Regions from separate parts of the Bulleidia sp. HCP3S3_C9 genome, predicted to be linked through region 1. Evidence: predicted binding sites of a transcription regulator. Region 1 holds the regulator's gene; each other region holds the start of a gene.
The links. The regulator HrcA, encoded in region 1, represses chaperone genes, less so after heat shock. The targets are predictions, from matches to a motif close to TTTTAGCACTNNNNNNNNNNNAGTGCTAAAA.
Positions count from the first base shown of each region.

Region 2: the regulator HrcA is predicted to act here: its motif matches at 3,494-3,524, upstream of ACTND6_RS04035 (Hsp20/alpha crystallin family protein).
Region 3: the regulator HrcA is predicted to act here: its motif matches at 2,258-2,288, upstream of htpG (molecular chaperone HtpG).

Region 1 is NZ_JBQHWJ010000027.1:3,937-8,536, forward strand. It holds gene dnaK (molecular chaperone DnaK) at 21-1,841, opposite strand; gene grpE (nucleotide exchange factor GrpE) at 1,860-2,429, opposite strand; gene hrcA (heat-inducible transcriptional repressor HrcA) at 2,422-3,450, opposite strand; gene rsmD (16S rRNA (guanine(966)-N(2))-methyltransferase RsmD) at 3,587-4,141, opposite strand; gene ACTND6_RS06175 (FtsW/RodA/SpoVE family cell cycle protein) at 4,138-4,600, opposite strand, start outside.
Region 2 is NZ_JBQHWJ010000014.1:12,131-16,730, forward strand. It holds gene ACTND6_RS04020 (ATP-dependent helicase) at 1-950, shown strand, start outside; gene ACTND6_RS04025 (ATP-binding protein) at 1,657-2,889, opposite strand; gene ACTND6_RS04030 (hypothetical protein) at 3,061-3,300, opposite strand; gene ACTND6_RS04035 (Hsp20/alpha crystallin family protein) at 3,580-3,999, shown strand; gene ACTND6_RS04040 (sensor histidine kinase) at 4,041-4,600, opposite strand, start outside.
Region 3 is NZ_JBQHWJ010000016.1:16,199-20,798, reverse strand. It holds gene ACTND6_RS04430 (NADP-dependent malic enzyme) at 1-815, opposite strand, end outside; gene ACTND6_RS04425 (FumA C-terminus/TtdB family hydratase beta subunit) at 812-1,348, opposite strand; gene ACTND6_RS04420 (fumarate hydratase) at 1,345-2,193, opposite strand; gene htpG (molecular chaperone HtpG) at 2,300-4,192, shown strand; gene ACTND6_RS04410 (DMT family transporter) at 4,237-4,600, opposite strand, start outside.

The DNA.
Region 1 (4,600 bases):
ACATTCCGCATTCATTATGATTAATTCTTTTCTTTGAAATCAGCATCTACAACATCATCATTAGAGGATGAAGTATTGCCAGCTGATGCGGAAGGATCAGCCTGTGCACCTTGCTGCTGGTACATCTGTTGTGCCATAGCATTTGCTGCCTGTTCAAGAGCTTCCATCTTTGACTTCAATGTTTCCATATCATTCTTGTCAATTGCTTCCTGTAATTCATCTCTGAGCTTCTTAACTTCAGCCTTCTGATCTTCACTTACATTTGCATTGTCGCTCTTTAATGTTTCATCGATCTGGTTGATGAAAGCTTCAGCCTTGTTCTTTGTTTCGATTTCTTCCTTACGCTTATCATCTTCAGCCTTATGTTCTTCAGCTTCTCTAACCATTCTATCGATTTCATCATCACTTAATCCAGAAGAGTTCTGAATTGTAATGTGCTGTTCCTTATTTGTACCCTTATCCAATGCAGATACTTTAACGATACCGTTAACGTCGATATCAAACTTAACTTCGATCTGTGGAACACCACGTCTAGCTGGTGCGATACCATCTAACTGGAAGTTACCAAGTGTCTTGTTGTCTGCAGCCATTGGTCTTTCACCCTGTAATACGTGGATATCTACTGCTGGCTGGTTATCTGCTGCTGTTGAGAATACTTGAGACTTGCTTGTTGGGATTGTAGTATTTCTTGGAATCAATACTGTCATAACACCGCCAAGTGTTTCAATACCTAAGCTTAATGGAGTAACGTCAAGTAATAATACGTCCTTGACATCACCACTGATGACACCACCCTGAATTGCAGCACCTAAAGCTACACATTCATCTGGGTTAACAGACTTGTTAGGTTCTTTACCAAGTTCTTTTTTTACAGCTTCCTGCACAGCAGGAATACGTGTAGAACCACCTACAAGTAATACCTGATCAAGATCACTGGAATTCAATCCAGCATCTCTTAATGCATTCTTTACAGGAACCATTGTTCTATCAACAAGATCCTTTGTCATAGCATCAAACTGTGCTCTTGTTAATGTTGCTTCTAAGTGTAATGGACCTTCAGGACCTGCAGAAATGAATGGTAAGGAAATCTGTGTCTGAACTGTTCCAGATAGATCCTTCTTAGCCTTTTCACTTGCTTCCTTCAATCTCTGTAAAGCCATCTTGTCAGCCTTAAGATCGATGTTATGTTCTTTCTTGAAGTTATCAGCTAACCAGTCAATGATCTTTTCATCAAAGTCATCACCACCAAGATGTGTATCACCTGCTGTAGATAATACTTCAAATGTACCATCTGCGATATCAAGAATAGATACATCGAATGTACCACCACCAAGATCGTATACAAGAATCTTGTGTTCAGTATTCTGATCCTTATCAAGTCCAAATGCTAATGCAGATGCTGTTGGTTCATTGATAATTCTTTCAACTTCTAATCCAGCAATCTTACCTGCATCCTTTGTTGCCTGACGCTGTGCGTCGTTGAAGTATGCAGGAACTGTAATTACAGCCTTGTCTACCTTTTCACCAAGATATGCTTCAGCATAATCCTTCAAGTAAGAAAGGATCATAGCGGATACTTCCTGTGGTGTATACTGCTTTCCTTCAAGTTCAACTTTCTTGTCTGTACCCATTAAACGCTTTACAGAATAAACTGTGTTCTTGTTTGTGATCAGCTGTCTTTTTGCAGCATCACCAACAATTCTTTCACCATTTTTAAAAGCTACAACAGAAGGAGTTGTTCTATTACCTTCAGGGTTAGCAATTACCTTTGCTTCCTTGCCTTCCATAACTGCTACGCAGCTGTTTGTAGTACCTAAGTCAATACCAATAATCTTACTCATATTCTTATTACCTCCCGGTTATTCGCTAACCTTTACCATAGCCGCTCTTAAGATGCGGTCTTTCAATTTATATCCTTTTTGCAGTACTTCTGTTACCATTCCTGGTTCTACACCTTCTTTAGCTTCTGTCATTAAAGCCTGATGCCAGTTACCATCGAATGGCTGTCCAAGTGCTTCGATTTCTGTAACGCCTTCTTTTTCAAGGCAAGTCTTCAGCTGGTTGTAGATCATTTCTACACCTTTACGATACGCTTCATCCTGTGTTGCCTGTGCCAATGCTCTTTCGCAGTTATCCAATACAGGTAATACTTCTTTTGCGAATGACTGAATATGATACTTCTGTTTCTGTTCATATTCGTTCATCAGTCTCTTTCTTGTATTTTCTGTATCTGCATAAGCCATAGCATACGCATTTTTGAGTTTTGCGATTTCTTCATCTTTCTTTTTGATTGCTTCATTTAATGAAGCAATCACATCTTCGCTTGTTTCTTTTGTTTCTTCTGTTTTTTCTGTTTCAACGTTTTCTTCTGTTTCTTCAGCGACGACAGCCTCGTCCTTTTCTTCAACTTTCTTTTCGTCTTTATTCACTATCATCACCTCCAGTTTTATACATTTTTTCTATCATTCTTGCCGCATATTCAACCATGCTGACAACTTTGTCATAATTCATTCTGCTAGGCCCAATAACCATGAATTCACCAGTTTCGTCACCATTGACTTTAAACTTGCTTCTAACGACTGCCAAATCGTTATACCATGTCAATTCTGCACCGCTTCTTGTAGATACAGCCACCGCATTTTCATTGGTATTCATCTTTTTCCATACCGATGCATCATTGAACATTGTCATCATTTTTTTCAGCTTGTTAATATCTTCAAACTCCGGCTGATATAACATACGATCTTTTCCAGAGAAGTAGACATTATCAGAAGCAAACTTGACAAATGCTTTTACAAAAGCTGTAAATAACATTTCATGACGCTGTACGACACTGCCGAGATCTGGCTTGATGGATTCCATCTTTTCTGCTAAATCTGTGATTGGCGTACCTTTGAGTTTTTGATTCAGAATATCCGTGCATGTTTCAATATCCTTGAATGGAATATCTTCATCAAAGTGAAAATTCTTTGTTTCTGTATGGCCTGAATCTGTAATAAAGACGCATACCGCATTTCTTTCATCAATTGGGAACAATTTAATATGTTCCAGTCTTTGTGAAGAAGCATCCGGACCAATTGCACCGCTTGTCATATTTGTCATATCACTTAAGATCTGACAGCTTTGTTGAATTGCATCTTCAACATTCAGGTTACTTGTTTCAAATGCATTTCTAATTGCGACTTCCATTTTCTTATCCAGTGAAGATTCGCTCAGTAGATTTTCGCAATAGAATTTATAACCCATTGTTGAAGGAACTCTTCCTGAAGATGTATGTGTTTTTTCAAGATATCCCATTTCTTCAAGTGCCTGCAGATCATTACGGATCGTAGCACTGGAGTATGGCAGATGATATCTTGTCTGTAATGTTTTCGAGCCAACTGGTTCAGCGTTTTGAATGAAGTCATCCACAACAGCCTTGAATATTTCAATTCTTCTTGGCGTCAGCATTCCATACACCTCCTTTTTTAGCACTCTTTCTTCGTGCCTGCTAGTATAGTATACCTTTAAATTAGCAGAGTCAAGATTTGAGTGCTAAATTCTTTCAATTCTTTTTTCAAACAAAAAAATCCAGATATTTCCGGACTTAATTGTGCTTGTAATATGTAATTTTCATGATTCCATAGACAGATTCCTTATGGTAGTGAAAATGTTGAAATGTATCTACGTGATAGTTTTCTTCCTGCAAGGATTCTATCACAACAACACCATTCTCATCTAACAAATTATTGTCATCAATATACTGCATGACTTCTAAATTTTTCTGTTTTGCATATGGTGGATCCAAATAGATCAAACGGAATTTCTTTCCTTCTTCTTTCATTCTAGAAAGCATCTTCATGTCTGCAATCGGATACACTTTCGTTCTATCTTCTACCTTTAAAGAAGCAATGTTATTTCTAATGACAGAACAGGCAATACGATCATTATCAGAAAAGTATGCATTGTCCATACCTCTAGAAAGTGCTTCTAAGCCAACAGCACCACTCCCTGCATAGAGATCCAATACATTTCCACCATCAAAGTATCCACCCAGCGACGAAAAGACAGCTTCCTTTACTTTATCTAAAGTTGGTCTAGTTGCGTTCCCTTTTTTTGTTTCCAGTCTTCTAGAAGCAAATTCTCCTGCAATAATTCTCATTCGATCTCCTTTCTGTTGTATTGTGAAATGACGGCCTGTGCAATTCCTACACAGAACATAATTGATAACGTAGATGATCCACCAGATGAAATCAGCAGCAAAGGAACACCTGTCAAAGGAATCATACCCGTAACACCACCAATATTAAAGAAGCAATGGACAACAAAATACATCGCTGTACCAACAAGTATGATCTTTGCTTTTTCATTTTTTATTTTATTGGCATAGTTCAACAGTCTGAAAATAATGACACTATACAAACCAATTAACGCAAGAAAGCCAATAAAACCACATTCTTCTACAAGAATTGAAAGAATAAAGTCAGTATTTGCGGCTGGGAAATCTGTATATTTTCTAACAGAATTACCAAATCCAACCCCAAATAAACCACCATCAACAAATGAAACAAGTCCTTTTACAATCTGATAGCTGGATCCATAAATATCTTCAAATGGATTG
Region 2 (4,600 bases), on a different contig from region 1:
CCTTTATGCGTATTGCGAATGTCCCAAAAAGAAATCTGGGACAGAAACGAATGAAATTCTTGAGAGAATATGCAGATGAAAAACATATTTCTTTATATGATGCTTTGAAAGAAAATATAGATGAAGCTTTGTTTTCTAATACAAAAGCAAAGGCATTTATTCAACTGATAGATTCATATACAGATCATATGAATGAAAAACCAGTATCTGAATTACTCAGTGAGATATTGGATCTATCTGGATATGAAGAAATGATGCGTACAGAGGGTGCACAGGATCGTTTAGATGATCTTGCGGAATTAAAACAATCCATTTATGAATGGGAAACAACCGTTGGAGAAGAAACAGATCTTGTGTCGTATCTAAGACATATTTCATTGTTTACAAATGCAGATATGGCAATTGAAAAAGGAAAGGTGAGATTGATGACAATCCATGCGGCAAAGGGACTAGAGTTTCCGTATGTATTTATCATGCAGCTTGTTGAAGGTATTTTCCCATCTCGAAAGATACGAACAATTGAAGGCATGGAAGAAGAAAGAAGACTTGCTTTTGTTGCGGTGACAAGAAGTGAGAAGGGATTATTCTTATCAGATTCCGGTGGGAGAAATATTGGAGATACATCTAGATTTCCTTCCAGATTTCTCTTTGATATTGATCCAGTATTACTGGAATATACAGAAAAACCAAGTGATGCATATATTCAAAAAGCATTGGATAACATTGACAAAGTCAATCGAAGATTTATTCCAAGTGCATCTTCTCTGGAATTTAAAGAAGGGGATCGTGTTAGACATCCAGTGTTTAAAGATGGAACAGTAGAGAAAATAGACTATGATGAAGAAGCAATCTTTATCTTGTTTGATTCTATGCAGACACCACGTGCAATTGCTTTGCGTGCAGCAAAAAAGCTTGAAAAGATTCAGGATAAAATAGAAAGATTCAGTTGATTGTTATATGCCCATATTTCTAATGATAAATAAGAATATGGGTTTTAATATACCGAAAGATAGAATTGTAAATATAGTAAATATATCTGCGTATTTTGTATGTGTTTTGTATATTTGGTGTGCAATGATAGTTTCAATTATTAAAGTAGTCATGAAGCTGATTGTTAAGATAGAAAATAGAACACTATCAAAATCTAGATGTATATAAAAATGAACACATAAACAAATGGAAATGAATGATAGAACACCTGAGATGGCACCTAAGATTTGTTTGTTTGCAATTTTTCCTAATAAATATTTGTGGTAAAAGGGAATCCAGGCAGTGAATGGATATGCATATCCAATATTTTTTAACATACACATGGATGCAATGCTTTGAAATATATAACTGTATAGCAAATACAATATGACACTAATAGCTATCGCAACGAAAAATAAATAGACAAATGAAAATAAGCTGAAAAGAATTGCGATACCAAATCCACCCATATGAATCTCCTTTGAAATAGTGATTATAAGATACTTTTTAAATCATCTAAAGACATAAATTTGATCAATAAAGAACCATTTTTTCCATCAACAACAAACTTTTTGAATTTATCAAAGAGTCCCATGATAATAGCTCCTATTCGTTTTCTCATTTATATTATAGAGCACAATATAAAAACAAGTGAAGCATATGGCAAATTCTTCACTTGTTCATTTTTCATAAATATTCTATTGGAAGAGCAATCAGATTTTCTCGTAAATATGTCTTTTTATCAATGAGACATAATATGATGCCTGTACCTCTTTTTTTGTCTGGAATTTTGTCTAGTACAGTATTGGCTGATGCCATAGATGCTTTTGGGTTTCCACTCATTTTTATTTCTATTGGATATACAACACCATTTTCCTCAATGACTAGATCAATTTCATTTTCTTTACTGGAAGTTTTATCTTTTCCTCTGTAGTAAAAGATACTAAAGGAATAATCTTTTCCTTCATTAGAATAAGATTTTAATATTTCAGATACAATAAAAGTTTCAAATAGATTGCCAGCTACTGCAGAATTTTTTAAGGCATCAGCAGTGAGCCATTTTGTAAGGTAACATACTAATCCTGTGTCTCTAAAATAGATTTTAGGCGATTTGATAGCACGTGAAAGACTGGAAGAACTGTATGGCTGTAATAAATAGATAATTCCTGTTCTTTCTAATACAGATATCCAGTTTTTAATAGTTGGTTCACTGACACCAACTTCGTTGGCAATGTTTGTGTAACTAAGAATTTCACCTGTTCTAGCAGCAATGCTTGTAAGGAATTTAGAGAAAGTAATACTATCTGCAGAAATCAAATCATGAATGTCTCTTTCGATATATGTTGAAACATAAGAAGAATAAAACTCTTGCCAGTCTCTATCAATGACATATAGTTCTGGATAAGATCCTTTATGAATAATTTCCCATATATTGGAATAAGATTTAAGCTGTTTTTCTCTTTCTTGAATGTATTCTTCTGTAGGAATAAAGTGTCTGTTAAAAGGTACTTCATATATTTCTCTTAAAGATAATCCAGATAATTCAGAAATGGATACTCTTCCAGCAAGAGATTCACTCACACCTTTCATCAGCTGAAGTTTGGAAGATCCAGATAAAATAAACTGTCCTCTTTCATCTGAATTATCCACAATTAATTTGATGTTTTCTAATATGCCGGGCTCTTTTTGCACTTCATCAATAAAAAGAGGACATGGATTGTTTAAAAAGAATAATTTTGGTTCTTCGTGTGCCTGTAGGCGTGTTAAAACATCGTCAAAACTGGCAATTGTATATGCAGGAAATGTTTCTTTTATGACAGTGGATTTTCCAACTTGTCTTGCGCCGGTAAGCAAAGTGCATTTGCTTGTTTCAACTCGTTTTTCTAGAATTGGAGTAATTGCTCTTGGAATATATTTCATATGATTTCTCCGTCTAATCTAAAATCCAAATTTATTATAGGCGCTGAGAATGTACAATTCAACAGAAAATTACGTCTAATATAAAATTCAATTTTAAATTAGACGCTACTCTGCTATCTTTATAATAGTTAAAAAGAAGAAGATTGTCTCTTCTTCTTGATCACGTGTGAATTATTTCTTTCCCCAGTCTTTCATGGATTGTCCCTGGAATTGAACGTTTCCACGATGACCATATACTTTGATGGAATTTAAAGCTTGTTCTAAAGAGTGGAATTCTTCATCTGTTAATGTTACGTTGCTTGCTTCCATTGCATATTCTCTAGAAGGAATTGCGCCATATCCAAGAGAGAAAGCCATGCATCCCATTCCGATTTCTGATACTTCAATGTTACCTGGTTTTCTTGTTTTCATTTTATTCTCCTTTGTCGATTTGAGTATATGTTGAAAAAAGAAAGAAGTACAATAGCAATGATTCATATATTGTATACAGGAAATGAATAGTGCTTTATTATCACTTAATACAAAAATGTGCTAAATCAAATAAGTTCTTATTTATGCATATAATTCAAGCAAAAATAAAAAATATTATTAAAAAACTTGAATTATTTAGCACTCTACTATTGACTCTGCTAAAACGAAGAGTATATTAATACTTGTAAGACGAAAGGGTCTTAGAAAAGAGGAAAAAATATGAGATATTTAGACCGTAGAAATGCAAATTTATTTGATGATATGTTTGATGACATGTTCAGAGCTCCAGTAATGAACAACAATACTTTAATGAAGACAGATATTCATGAGAAAGATGGAAAATATATTCTTGATATTGAAGTACCTGGTGTAAAGAAAGAAGATGTTAAGATTTCTCTTTACAATGGTAACTTGACAGTTGCTGTTGAACACAATGAATCCAATGAAGAAAAGGATGCTAAGGGTAGAGTTATTCGTCAGGAAAGATACAATGGCTCTTGCAGTAGAACATTCTATGTATCTGATGCTATCAAGGATTCAGACATTCATGCTTCCTTCGAAAATGGTATTTTGAAGATTGAATTACCAACAGAAGCAAAGAAGGAAGAAGAAACAAAGAAGTTCATTGAAATTCTATAATTCCTTGAAAAAGACTTGTTCACAATGTGGCAAGCCTTTTTTTATCTTTGGAATGTGACTGTAAATATTGTACCTTCTTGTGGATTACTCGTAACAGAAATTTCACCATGTATTTTCTTGACCATTTCTCTTGTGATGGCGAGTCCTAAACCAAAGCTCTCCGTTTCATTTGTACGGCTTTTATCACTGCGATAAAAGCGATCAAATACGTGTGGAAGATTTTCTTGAGCAATCGTTGTTCCAAAGTTTTGAACACAAATACATGTTTTATGTTTATCCTGTGCTAATTTCAACAAGACTTTTCCATTTTTTGGTTCATATTTTAAAGCATTTTCTAATAAACTGCTAATGATTTGCATTAGATAATCTTCATTTGTCTGTATTACACATGATTCAATAAGTTCAGTGTCCAAAGTGACACTTTTTTCATAAGCAAGAGATTCTAATTGCAGACTTGCTTTCATCGCTATGTTACTAACATCAACTTCTTCTAATGGAACTGTAATGTTTTTTCGTTCAACATCTGCGAGTTTTAACATCTGTGTAATCAACTGCTGCATTCTTTTTGCAGCTATTTGAGGACTGTCGATCCAGCGATGTA
Region 3 (4,600 bases), on a different contig from region 1:
ATTTCTTTTGTAACAATACGAGGCGCAGATACTCCAATAAAAATATCTGCACCAGCCATCGCTTCTTTTAAGGAAGCATAATGCTGATGATCCAGATTGACATAGCAAAGCAGCTCTTTCTTAAGATCATTGTAGCCTTCACTATGATCTGGATCCAGACATCCATCTACATCAAAGGCATAGATCTTATGAAAACCATACTGATACAACATACGGATAATGCTAGAACCAGCTGCACCACATCCAGAAATGACGACCTTCTGCTCTTCTGGCTTTGCCTTTTTCAAACGCATACAGTTGATAAGTGCTGCAAGTACAACGATTGCAGTGCCATGCTGATCATCATGAAATACAGGAATACTACATTCTTCAATGAGTCTTCTTTCGATTTCAACGCATCTAGGTGCACTGATATCTTCTAGATTGATTGCACCAAAAGATGGTGCAACCATCTTGCAGAAACGAATGATTTCTTCTGTATCTTTCGAATCAATCACAAGTGGCCACGAATCAATATCCGCAAATCGCTTCATCAACAAAGATTTTCCTTCCATAACAGGAAGTGCAGCTTCTGCACCAATATCACCAAGTCCTAAAACTGCCGTACCATCACTAATGACCGCAACAGTATTTGCACGATTCGTATAGACATAGCTCATTTCTTTATCTTCGTGAATCTTACGACATGGCTCAGCAACGCCAGGTGTATATGCAAGAGATAAATCTTTGGCATCTTCACAAGGCACCTTTGCTTCAACCTTTAATTTACCATGATACTTTCCATGTAACTTCAATGATTCATCATAAACACTCATGCTTCTTCCTCCAAATCATAAATATCATTCCCATCAATATCACATCCAACAAAACATGGAAAATCTTTCACTTCCAGTTTTGTAACTGCTTCTGCAAGTAACTCTTCAAAAGCAACCATTTCTCTTTTGATAATGCAGTGAGATAATAATGCACCAACACCACCAGCACATACAAAATAAATCATTTCATGATCTTTGATTGCCTGCTTCACTTCATCACTTCTTCTGCCTTTTCCAATCATGCCTTTCATTCCACACTCCGCAAGTGTTTTCACATATGGATCCATTCTACTAGAAGTTGTTGGTCCACTAGAGCCAATCACCTGTCTACTTCTTGCAGGTGTAGGTCCAACATAATAAATCGTTGCACCATGAAGATCAAATGGCAGCGGTTCATGATTTTCAATCATTTCTACAAGTTTTTTGTGTGCAGCATCACGTGCTGTATAAATTGTTCCATTCAACAATACCGCATCTCCTGCATGCAGATTTCTAATATCTTCTTCCTTCAGTGGCAATTGAATTGTTTTCATGAAATCACCTTCTTTGCGTGTCTGCACACGTGGCAGCAGATATTTACCGCTACTGGAAGTCCAGCAATATGTGTTGGTGCCTGTTTGATTTGAATCTTCAATGCGGTTGTTGCACCATGGAATCCCATAGGACCAATCTTTAATGCATTGGCTTCTTCTAGCAATGTATCTTCTAAAGCTTTATAGCGAGGGTCTGGATTAGAATGATCAATAGAGCGAAGCATTGCTTCTTTAGATAACTTCGCACAAAGATCAAATGTTCCACCAATGCCAACGCCAACAACAAATGGAGGGCAAGCATTAGGTCCAGCATTTTTGATTGTTTCTAAAACAAACTTCTTTACACCTTCTTCCCCATCCGCAGGTGTCAGCATTTTCAAGGCAGATTTATTTTCAGAGCCAAATCCTTTTGCCATCACTTCAATTTCAACATGATCCCCTTCAATAAAATCGGTATAGAGAATCGCTGGTGTATTATCCTTTGTATTCTTTCTATCATATAGTGGATCATCGACACTGCTTGCACGCAGATAATTTTCTGTATAGCCTTTTCTAACCCCTTCATTCACTGCTTCATTGATATTTCCACCAACAAAGTGAACATCCTGTCCAACATGCAGCCATACGATCATTAGACCGGTATCCTGACATAAAGGAATTCTTTCCTTTTGAGCAATTTCTGCATTTTTTAAAAGCATATCCATGACTGTTTTTGATTTTTCATCCCTTTCATTACTGGATGCTTTTTGAATTGCACTGAAAACAGCAGGATCATAGATACACGCAATATCCGCTGCCATAGAAGCAATTGCTTCTGTGATTTGATTTACATTGATTTCTTTCATAAGACAATTCTATCAGTTTGTTTATATATGACAACTTGATTTTCTATGATGTGCGTACTACAATATTTAGCAGTCATTCGTAAAGAGTGCTAAGGAGGATATCATCATGGCAAAGAAACAGTTTAAAGCCGAATCAAAACGTTTACTGGAATTAATGATCAATTCTATCTATACGAACAAGGAAATCTTTTTAAGAGAACTCATTTCCAATGCATCTGACGCACTAGATAAAAGACATTACATTTCCCTTACAGATAAAGAGGCAAAGGTTGATAAGAAAGATCTGAAGATCACAATTGAAAGACATCCAGATACTCGTCAGCTCATCATTGAAGATACTGGTATTGGTATGACTAATGAAGAGCTAGAAAAGAATCTTGGTACAATTGCCAAGTCTGGTTCTGCAGAATTCCGCGAACAATTCGAAAAAGCAAAGAAGAATACAGATATCATCGGACAGTTTGGTGTTGGATTCTACAGCGCATTCATGGTCGCAAAAAGAATCTTAGTTGAAACAAAATCAATCAAATCAGACAAAGCATACAGCTGGTCTAGTTCAGGAGAAGATGGCTATGTCATTTCAGAAATTGAAAAGTCTGGTTATGGCACAAGAATCACACTGGATCTAAAAGATGATACAGAAGATGAAAAATATTCCGAATTCCTGGAAGAATGGAAGATCAAGGAACTAATCAAGAAGTACAGTGATTATGTACGCTATCCAATTGAAATGGAATGTACAAAGCATATTCCTGATCCAACAGATGACAAGAAGACAATCGAAACACAGGAAGTTGAAACTTTGAACTCTATGGTTCCACTTTGGAAAAAGCAGAAGTCAAAGATTACACAGGAAGATTACAATGAATTCTACAAGTCAAAATTTAATGACTGGGAAGATCCGCAGAAAGTCATTCACTACACTGTAGAAGGCAATATTTCCTATACTGCTTTACTTTACATTCCATCAAAGGCACCATACAACTTCTACTACACAGACTATGAACCAGGTCTAGAACTCTACTGCAAGAATGTATTCATCATGGATAAAGTCAAAGATTTGATTCCATCTTATTTCAGATTTGTGAAGGGACTTGTTGATAGTGATGATTTGAATCTGAATATTTCAAGAGAAATCCTTCAGCAGGACCGTCAGGTCAAGATGATGGCAAAATCCATCGAAACAAAGGTTTCTTCAGCATTAAAAGAAATGCTTGAAAAAGACAGAGAAGGATATGAAAAATTCTTTGATAACTTTGGCTTGAATCTAAAGGCTGGTATCTTAGCTGACTATGGGCTCAACAAAGACAAGCTTCAGGATTTCATGATTTTTAGAAGCTCTAATGAAGGTAAATACGTTACATTAAAAGAATATGTTGATCGTATGAAGGATGATCAGAAAGCAATCTACTATGCAATTGGCAAGAGTGTTGATGAAATCCAGAACCTTCCAGCAATGGGTAAACTCAAAGAAAAAGGATATGAAGTACTCTACTTCCTTGATGAAAGAGATGAATTCGTTGCCAATACATTGATGAACTATGCTGAAAAGCCATTCCAGTCAGTGAATAAGGGTGATCTTGATCTAGAAAGCGATGAAGAAAAGAAGACAAGAGAAGAAAAAGCAGAAGCAAATAAAGATTTGTTAACTACTATGAAAGATTCCCTTGGTGACAAGGTCAAGGAAGTTCGACTCTCTTCTCGTTTAACAGATGAAGCAGCATGTGTTGTTGCGGATGAAGGCATGTCTCTTGAAATGGAGAAATACCTTGCAAATGATCCAATGGCAAAGGGTCAAGGCATGAAAGCTGTCAAGATCTTAGAATTGAACCCAGAACACCCACTATTTGAAAAGCTGCAGAAGCTTGGAAAAGAAGATCCGGATACATTAAAGAAATATACATCTGTACTTTATGATCAGTCATTGTTAGCACAAGGCTTATCCATTGATGATCCTAAGGAATATGCAAAGAGCATTACAGAATTAATGATGAAATAAAAAATGAAACTTCAGAGAATCATCATCTCTGAAGTTTTGTTTTTTTATTTCGTTTCTTTTTTGAACTGCATCTGTGAAAGGATGATTGCCCCAAAGACTAGAACACATCCAAATAGCTCTCTAGAAGATAAAGATTCATGTAAGATGACTGCACCTGCCAAAGCCGCAAATACAGATTCTAAAGAAAGAATCATTCCCGCAATGGAAGCATCTGCATCCTTCTGACCTACAATTTGTAAAGTATACCCTGCACCACTGGAAAGAATACCAGAATACAGAATTGGAACTGCCGCATCAATAATATTCTGCATAGATGGATGTTCAAGAACAAACATTGGAATCAAACATAACAGTCCAGCTGTTAAAAACTGAATACAGCTCATACGGATCCCATCTAAGAATGAGAAA